2 regions of the Arthrobacter sp. zg-Y1143 genome follow, and region 2 is predicted to be linked to the other one. Evidence: riboswitches for the same ligand, from Rfam matches in the RefSeq annotation. Region 2 holds a riboswitch; the other holds the start of a gene.
What was found. Region 2 has a riboswitch for cyclic di-AMP ahead of QNN98_RS10990 (M23 family metallopeptidase). Riboswitches for the same ligand answer to the same signal wherever they lie in the genome.
Positions count from the first base shown of each region.

Region 1 (4,409 bases), on a different contig from region 2:
AGGCCTCGCCCACCTCGGCCATGTAACGGGCCAGGTCGAGTTTGGTGATGCCCGGCTTGGGCCAGAGCACCCGCCCCGGACTGGAGATGCGGACCTGCCGCTCCCCTTCCGGACCGGGAACGGTCAGGGTGGTTTCCTCACGTGCCATGGGCCTGCTTCCCCTCTAAGGACCTTTGATCCACGAGGTTACCGTGTCAGGCGGCAGGAACGCCCAGCTTGGGATCCACCGGTGTGCCGGGGCGGACATTCTTGCGGCCGTGCACAAAGTGGTACAGCACGGTGGATGCCAGCACGACGGCGGCCAGCACCCAGTACATTCCGTGGTACCCGGTAACCGGCAGGAGCATGCCCAGCAGCAGCGGCCCCACGCCAATGCCTGCGTCCATGAGGATGAAGAACGTGGAGGTGGCCAGACCGATCCGGTGCGCCGGTGCCATGCTGACGGCGATCGCCTGGGCGCACGGCATCAGGGCGCCGAATCCGAAGCCCAGGAAGATCCCGGCCACGGCCAGCACGGCGTTGTTGGGTGCGTAGGCAAGCAGGGCCAGGCCGGCGGCGAAGGACACCAGAGTCGGGTAAATCACGGCATTGTCGCCGTGGCGGTCCTGGATGCGTCCCACAAAGAGCCGGGACACCAGCACCACCGCGGCATAGACCACAAAGAAGAGGCTGGCACCTAGGACCAGGCCCTCGGACTGGGCGTAGGAGTTCAGGAAGGACAGGACCCCCGCGTAGGCGGCGCCGGCTATGAACATTACGGAGGCAATGGACAAGGCTCCGGGATCAATGATGTCCGTCAGGTGCATCCGCCACTTGTTCTTCTGTTCCTCCGGCGTGGGCGTGCGCTCGGGCAGGCGCAGCACCAGGGACAGGACAAGTGCGACCGCGGCGCAGGCGGTGGTGACCAGGAAGAGGGCGCGGTAGCTCACCGAATCCACCAGCATGACGGCGAGGAACGGCCCGACGGCGGTGGCCAGTGTGGTCGAAATGCCGAAGTAGCCGGTGCCTTCCCCGCGCCGGTTGATCGGGATTAGCCCCATCACGGACGCGGAAAGGCTCGTGCTGGCCGCGCCGAACGCTGCACCGTGGATGATCCGCACGGTAAGCAGCAGGGCCAGGCTGTCCGCCGGGATGTACAGGAGTGCGGCCACAACGAAGACGGCCAGGCTGACAATCAGCAGCCGGCGCCGTCCGACAAAGTCGAGGAACTTGCCCGCGAAAACCCGGGCCAGCAGGGCGCCGATAACAAAGGAACCGGATGCGAAGCCGCCGGCGCTGTCCGAGGCCGTGAATTCCTCAACGGCATACAGGGCCATGCTGGTCATCAGCAGGTAGAACACCATTGAGAGGAACAGATTGGTGATGATCGCCAGCACAAATCCCTTGGTCCATAATTTCTGACCGCTGCCAGCCACTGCGTTCTCCTGTTTTCTCCGATACGCGCCGCCACCGATTGGAAGGCGACCTAACGATCTTACGCGCGGACACGGGCGCCCGGGCTGCTGCGGAAGGAAAAAGCGACGAAGGCCACAGGACTGCGGGGTAGTGGAAAAGCCATCAGGGGCATCAGGAACCACACATGTATCACTTCCCGGGCCCACCGCCACCCGGATGCGGCCCCGCAGCAGCCGGACCGAGACTGAACGGCCCGGAATTTCCGGTGCCAGAGTGACTAAACAGGAGCAAAGTAATTTCCTGCGCCTAGCACACAGCGGCGCCACTCACACCCTCCAGAGAAGCTGATCACTAAATGGTTATCCAACCGTAACCGTCTCGTATGGTTGAACGCATGCCGCTTTCTGATGCGGCTCCCCCGGGCTTGTTACCTAGCTCTGCCGCTGGTCCGGGGTCCACAGAACGCACCACCACGGCAGAGGCGGGGGAACCAATTACGGGTTCCTTGAATCCTTGGGGTTAAGCCAAACCGGATTCAGTCCGGTCGGCCGGGTGACTCCCATCCGCATCCGACAGCTCACCTCGCAGGTATCGGGAGAGGTTATCTACATGTCTTTCAACAAGTCCCAGGGACGCCACCGCGCCGAGACCACCGGCGTATGGTCCACCATCTCACTGGCCACCGCTACCCGCGGACGGACCATCGGCAGCACCGCGGCCGTTGTCGCCGCAGGTTCGGGCCTGATGCTCGGTATGGCCGCACCGGCCTCCGCCGGCGTTGTGGCCAACGACAACTACACACCCACCCAGACCACGGCACCGGCCGCTCCGGCTGCTCCGGTTGCCGCCCCCGTGGTTGAGGCTGCTCCCGTGGCCGCTCCGGCGGCCGCTTCCACCCACACCGTAGTTGCCGGTGACACCCTCGGTGCCATCGCCAGCACCTACGGTACGAGCCTGGAGAACATCCTCTCCCTCAACGGCCTGTCCATGGCCTCCGTCATCTACCCCGGTGACGTTGTGACCTTGTCCGGTGACGGCGCTGCTGCTGCCCCCGAGCTCAGCTACGCTGCCGCGTCCTACTCCACCGAGGCTTACGCCGCTCCGGTCCAGGCCGCTGCCGCCAACACCGGTGTGATCAGCACGCAGGCCACCTCCGTGACTCCGTCTCCGGCCGCTGCACCGGTGGGCGGCACCAACGCCATCATGCTGGCCTCGGCCTACTCGCAGCTGGGCGCAGCCCAGGACTGCACCGTGCTGGTTGAGGTTGCGCTCCGCGCCGCCGGCCACTCCGTAGGCGACCTTGCTCCCGCCCAGCTGGCGGCATACGGCACCCAGGTCTCCACCCCGGAGCCCGGCGACATGGTCTACTACGCCGACGGCGGCATGGGCCTGGCCCACATTGCCATCTACGTAGGCAACGGCGAAGCCATCCACAGCGGCTGGAACGGCAACCAGACCGTAGTCCAGTCCGTCAACGTCGGCTCCGGCCCCGTGTTCTACCGCGCATAAGGCTTCACCGCCCTATCGCACGGCCGGCAGGCGTTAGTCCGCTGACCAAACAAAGCGTCCGTTCCCTTCCCGGGAACGGACGCTCTGTTGTTAAGTGTCCTTGACGTTATCTGCCCCGGCCCTTGTGGAATCCCGCGGACCGGAGCGGGCCGTCAGGGCACAAACCGGTATCCCATGCCGTGTTCGGTCAGCAGGTGGGCGGGACTGGCCGGATCGGCCTCCAGCTTCCGCCGCAGCTGGCCGATGTACAGGCGCAGGTAGCCGGAGTCCGTTGTTCCGGGACCCCACACGTTGTGCAGCAGGGTCTGCTGGGTCACCAGCATCCCGGGATGGGCCAGCAGTTCGGAGAGGAAGCGCCACTCGGTAGGCGTCAGCCGGACGTCGGCGCCGTCCTTGAGGCGGGCGATCCGCCGGGCGGCCAGGTCCACGCGGACCGCGCCGAACGTGATCTCGCTGGGCCCGGCGGCGGCCGGCACCCGGCGGGAAAGGGCACGGATCCGGGCCAGCAGCTCCTCGGTGGAAAACGGCTTGGTCACATAGTCGTCAGCCCCCAGGTCCAGGGCGCGGACTTTGTCTGCCGGGTCCACCCGGCCTGACACCACCAGGATGGGCACCGCACTCCACCCGCGGACCGCTTCAATAACGTCCATCCCGCTGAGTCCGGGCATTCCCAGGTCCAGGACCAGCAGGTCCGGATGCGTGTCCACCGCCTTCCGGATGGCAGCGCTGCCGCTTTCAGCCGTCACTACCTCGTACCCGTACGCGCCCAGGGTGATGCGCAGGGCGCGCAGGATCTGGACGTCGTCGTCCGCTATCAGAATCTTCATCCCGCCACCGCCCGATTGGACCGTCCCGGGATGGAAACCCGTGCTGCAGCCGGCAGCGAGAGGACCATGGTCAGCCCGCCGCCGGGGGTGTCTTCGGTTTCCAGTGTTCCGCCCATTCCTTCCGTAAATCCTTTTGCCAGTGCCAGGCCAAGCCCCAGTCCGGTGGAGTTATCCGTGTCCCCCAGCCGCTGGAAGGGAACAAATATTTCCCCCTTCCGCTGTTCGGGAACACCGGGACCCGAGTCTATGACGCGGATTTCCACCCGGCCGGCAAACTCGCTGACGGACAGCACCGTCTTGCTGCCCTCCGGACTGAAACGCATTGCATTTGCCAGCAGGTTCACCAGCACCCGCTGCAGCAGCACCGGGTCAGCTGTGACGGTGCGCTGGACGGAGGGAATTTCCAGCTCGACTTCGGCGGGGCCCAGTTCCAGCTCCTCCAGTGCCGGCAGCACCGCGTCGGCCACGTCCACCGGTGCCAGGCTCACGCCCACCACCCCGGCCTGGAGCCGGCTGACGTCCAGCAGGCTCGTGACCAGGCCGGACAGCGAGGCAAGGGACTCTTCCGCCGTGGCCAGCAGTTCGTTCCGGTCCTGTTCGGACCAGGTGACGTCTGTAGCGCGCAGGCCCGTGACGGCGGCAGTGGCGGCGGTCAGCGGCCGGCGCAGGTCATGCCCG
Region 1 covers NZ_JASKLW010000005.1:376,160-380,568, reverse strand. Annotated here, with positions in the region: gene ligD (non-homologous end-joining DNA ligase) at 1-148, opposite strand, end outside; gene QNN98_RS08355 (MFS transporter) at 195-1,415, opposite strand; cyclic di-AMP (ydaO/yuaA leader) riboswitch at 1,851-2,000, shown strand; gene QNN98_RS08350 (C40 family peptidase) at 2,005-2,904, shown strand; gene QNN98_RS08345 (response regulator) at 3,057-3,731, opposite strand; gene QNN98_RS08340 (ATP-binding protein) at 3,728-4,409, opposite strand, start outside.
Region 1: another riboswitch for cyclic di-AMP. It lies ahead of QNN98_RS08350 (C40 family peptidase); the one in region 2 lies ahead of QNN98_RS10990 (M23 family metallopeptidase).

Region 2 (4,409 bases):
CGACAAAGGTGGCAATGCGCAGCTGGTTGCGGCCGAGCTTGCGGTAAGGCTCCACGTCCACGACGCCGTTGGCCCGCAGCGTCTTGGCAATGGCGGCGGCGTCGATGTCCGCTGCGAAATCGATGGTGGCAATAACGTTGGAACGGTCCTCCGGGCGGGCCACGAACGGGGTGGCAACGGCGGACTGTTCGGCCCACGAATAGATCCGTCCGGCAGATTCCGCGGTGCGGCCGGCGGCGAACGCCAGCCCGCCGTTGCCGTTCAGCCAGTCAATCTGGGCGTTGAGGGTCACCAGCGTGGACAACGACGGCGTGTTGTAGGTCTGGTTCAGCCGCGAGTTGTCCACGGCGGTCTGCAGGTTGAGGAAATCCGGGATCCAGCGGTCTCCGGCATTGATCCGCGCGGAGCGTTCCAGCGCAGCGGGGGAGAACACGCCCAGCCACAAGCCGCCGTCTGACGCGAAGTTCTTCTGGGGGGCGAAGTAGTACACATCGGACTGCGCCAGGTCCACGTCCAGGCCGCCGGCAGCCGAGGTCGCGTCGATCAGCACCAGGGCGCCGTCGTCGGAACCGTCCACCCGGCGCACCGGAGCGGCAACGCCGGTGGACGTTTCGTTCTGCGGCCAAGCATAGACATCCACCCCCGCTTCAGCCGCCGGTTCCGGACGGGTGCCCGGTTCAGCCGTGATGATGCTCGACGCCGAGAGGAACGGCGCTTTATTGGTAGCCGCCGCAAACTTGGAGCCGAACTCACCGAAGGACAGGTGCTGGGCCTTCTCCTGAACCAAGCCGAAAGCGGCGACGTCCCAGAAAGCAGTGGAGCCGCCCACGCCCAGAACTACCTCGTAGCCCTCCGGAGCGGAGAACAGCTCGGCCAGTCCCTCGCGGATGCTGCCCACGAGGTTCCGTACGGGTGCCTGGCGGTGGGAGGTGCCCAGAAGCCCGGTGCCGGCACGTTCCAGCGCCGCCATCTGTTCCGGACGTACTTTGGACGGCCCGGCACCAAAGCGGCCGTCCTGCGGGAGGAGTTCAGCGGGAATCTTCAGTGCGGCGGTGTCACCCATTGTGTCGCTCCAAGCGTGTCGAAAGGAAAGCGCGTCTGCATTTCCATTCTGCCGCACCGCTTTCTTTCGGACGGTTTATGACCGCCGCCACAGGGATGTGTGGCGGGAAGCCCGCAATTTTCGGGGGGTCCGGCCGGTAGGCTAACGTGTTGGCGTAGACCCGGGCAGCGCGTTTTGCCGCTGTCCTCTTGCCTTCTACTAGGAGCGGCCCGTCATGACGGATCTCATTGACACAACTGAGATGTATCTCAGGACCATCCTGGAGCTGGAAGAAGAGAACATTGTGGCGCTGCGGGCGCGTATTGCCGAGCGGCTGAGGCACTCAGGCCCCACCGTGTCCCAGACCGTTGGCCGGATGGAGCGTGACGGCCTCGTGGTGGTGGCGGGAACCCGCCGGCTCGAACTGACGGAACTGGGCCGCCGGCGCGCTACCGAGGTGATGCGCAAGCACCGGCTCGCGGAGCGGCTGCTCTCGGACGTTATCGGCCTGGACTGGGCCTACGTCCACGACGAGGCCTGCCGGTGGGAACACGTGATGAGTGAGCGCGTGGAGCGCCGGCTGTATGAGCTGCTGGGACATCCCACGGAATCCCCTTACGGCAATCCGATTCCAGGCCTCGAGGGCATCGGCGGAGAGCCGGCACCGGTCTTCCACCAGGGCGTGCATGACCTGGTCTCTGCCGTGGCTGCCGTAGAGACAGGGTCCAAGCTGACCCTCCTGCGGCTGGCCGAACCCATCCAGGTGGAGCCGGAGCTGCTGTCCCAGCTGGATGAAGCCGGGCTGCGCCCCGGTGCGGAAATCACCGCCGAAGTCGTAGGCGGCTATATTTCCGTGCGTGTCCCCGGCATCGAAGGAGCGCTTGAATTGCCGGCAGAAGTGGCCGCACACGTTTTTGTGGCACACGCCGGGTAACGGAATGGTTACTTTTGGGACATTTACCCTATAGTGAATTCCGACGTTGAAACACCATCGTTATCCGGTCTGTCCGCCGAGCCCTGCCAACGGACCGGAGCACCAAACTCGTCAGGCAGGGGCGGAGGACCCAATTTCCGGCAGTAGAACTGCCTTGGGGTGAAGCCTTCCGGAGGCCGGCGGCAAAACGTGCATAGAAGCACGCAGTGCCGGCGGTGAGCCGAGGGCCGAGTTTCTCTACTCGAATCCGACAGCTAACTTCGCAGGCGTTCCAAGAGAGGGAAACACTTGTCGAAGCATGCTGCTTCGGGGCGCCGCCGTGCGGCTGCCCCTGTTGCGCCCGCCCGCCGGCGCAGCTCCCCGCCCTCCGGGCGCAGGCGGGTTGAAACAAAAACCCTGTCCATGGGTGGCGCCGCCCAAAAGGTGGCCATCACCGCCGCCACATCAGGCCTGATCCTCACCGCAGCGCTGCCCACCTCCGCGGCCGCTGACGATCCCGTCCAGCCGCAGCCGGTTTCGGCCGACACACCGGTTTCCGCGGATGCCAACGCGAACATCGGATTTGCCCGCGCCGGGTTGAGCAGCAGCTATGACCCGGACGCCAAGCTGGCTTCCGTCGGCGTGGCAGCAGGGTCCCACACGGTCCCCGCGGCCGCTAAGGGCACGCTGTCCACCCCGCTGGATTCCGCGCTGGTGGAGACATCGGGATTCGGCCACCGCGTCAGCCCCATTACGGGCGAAACCGGGGAAATGCATAACGGCCAGGATTTCGCCGCCACCTGCGGCACCGCAGTAAACGCAGCTGCTTCCGGAAAAGTGGTCTTCGCCGGCTGGCACCCCTACGGCGGCGGCAACCGCGTTGTCATTGACCACGGCAACGGGGTCGAAACCACCTATAACCACCTATCCGCCATTTCCGTGTCGGTAGGCAGCGAAATCAAGCGTGGAAACCTGGTGGGAGCAAGCGGAACAACGGGCTCTTCCACGGGTTGCCACCTGCATTTCGAGGTCATGGTTAACGGTGAAGTAGTGGACCCGCTGAACTGGTTGTAACCGCACGAATATCATTTCGTGACCGGAACGTGACATAGCGCAAATGTTGCTGTACGCTCGTCCTCGTGCCCGATTGGCCAAAGATCGGGCACCTTCGAACAGATCGCCTAGCTCTGCCACTGTTTGAAGTCCGTTCGCAGAATCGCATGGCAGAGGCGGGGGAACCAATTTCGGGTTTCGCAAGAAGCCCTTGGGGTTAAGTTGCAAATGGCTTTAGGCCTGGCAACCGGGTGACTCCCATCCGAATCCGACAGCTCACCTCGTAGGCAATTGGGAGAGGCAAACCTGTGTCATCACACGCTCATGGCCGCCGTCGCGCAGCCACCGTTCAGACCAACCCGATTACTGCACTTTCCAAGGCAGTCAGCAGCAACGCAGGCATGGTAGGCCGTCAGGCCGCCGTCGTTGTGGCAGCATCCGGCCTCGTGCTGGCTGCAGGACTCCCTGCACAGGCAGCGTCCGTCAGCATGGACCGCCAGGCACTCGAATCCACCCCGCTGAATGTTGTAGCCGGGACAGTCAAGGCTAATGCGGACGCGGACGTAAAGCTTGCGGTCATGGAAGCACCCAGCTCCATCTCCGGCGAAGAATACCGCGCACAGGTAGCAGCTGAAGAAGCCGCAGCCGCAGCAGCTGCTGAGGCCCAGGCCCAGCAGGCAGCAGCAACCCAGCAGGCAGCAGCAACCCAGCGTGCCGCTGCTTCCCGTGTTGCCGCACCTGTTGCAAACGGCGCAGTACAGACCGCATCCTCCACTCCCGCAGCACCGGCCGCTGACGCCGTAGCTCCGGGCAATGTGGCCGCCGGCCTCGTGGCCTCGGCATACAGCCAGATCGGCGTGGCACAGGATTGCACCGCCATGGTCGAGAAGGCCCTGCGCTCCGTCGGCAAGTCCGTCGGCGACCTGGCTCCCGGCCAGTTCTTCCAGTACGGCACCGTTGTTGGCAGCCCCGCTCCCGGTGACCTGGTCATCAGTGCTACCCACGTCGCCATCTACGTGGGCAACGGACAGGTCATCAGCGGCGGTCTGAACGGTATGAACACCGGTCTGCACAGCCTCTCCGACCTGCACGGCTACAGCTTCGTCCGCGTCTCCTAAGCCCTGGTCTTCGAGAACAATCATGACCTCGACAATTGAGCGCGCCCGCCACCGGGCGCCGGTTGAACGCACCAGCACGCTGAACGCCCTTGCAGGTGCGGTCAGTGCAAACGCAGGAACGGTTGGCCGCCAGGCTGCCGTTATCGCAGCTGCCTCAGGCTTGGTCCTCACCACCGGTGTGGCCGCCAATGCTTCCGGCACGGAGCCCCTGCGGGATGTCCAGACGAGCACCCTGGATCTCACGGCAGCAAAGCTCGACAAAGTGTCTGCAGAAGCTGTACTT
Region 2 covers NZ_JASKLW010000009.1:74,967-79,375, forward strand. Annotated here, with positions in the region: gene serC (phosphoserine transaminase) at 1-1,063, opposite strand, end outside; gene QNN98_RS10985 (iron-dependent transcriptional repressor DtxR) at 1,278-1,976, shown strand; cyclic di-AMP (ydaO/yuaA leader) riboswitch at 2,067-2,261, shown strand; gene QNN98_RS10990 (M23 family metallopeptidase) at 2,265-3,029, shown strand; cyclic di-AMP (ydaO/yuaA leader) riboswitch at 3,155-3,313, shown strand; gene QNN98_RS10995 (NlpC/P60 family protein) at 3,317-4,126, shown strand; gene QNN98_RS11000 (NlpC/P60 family protein) at 4,149-4,409, shown strand, end outside.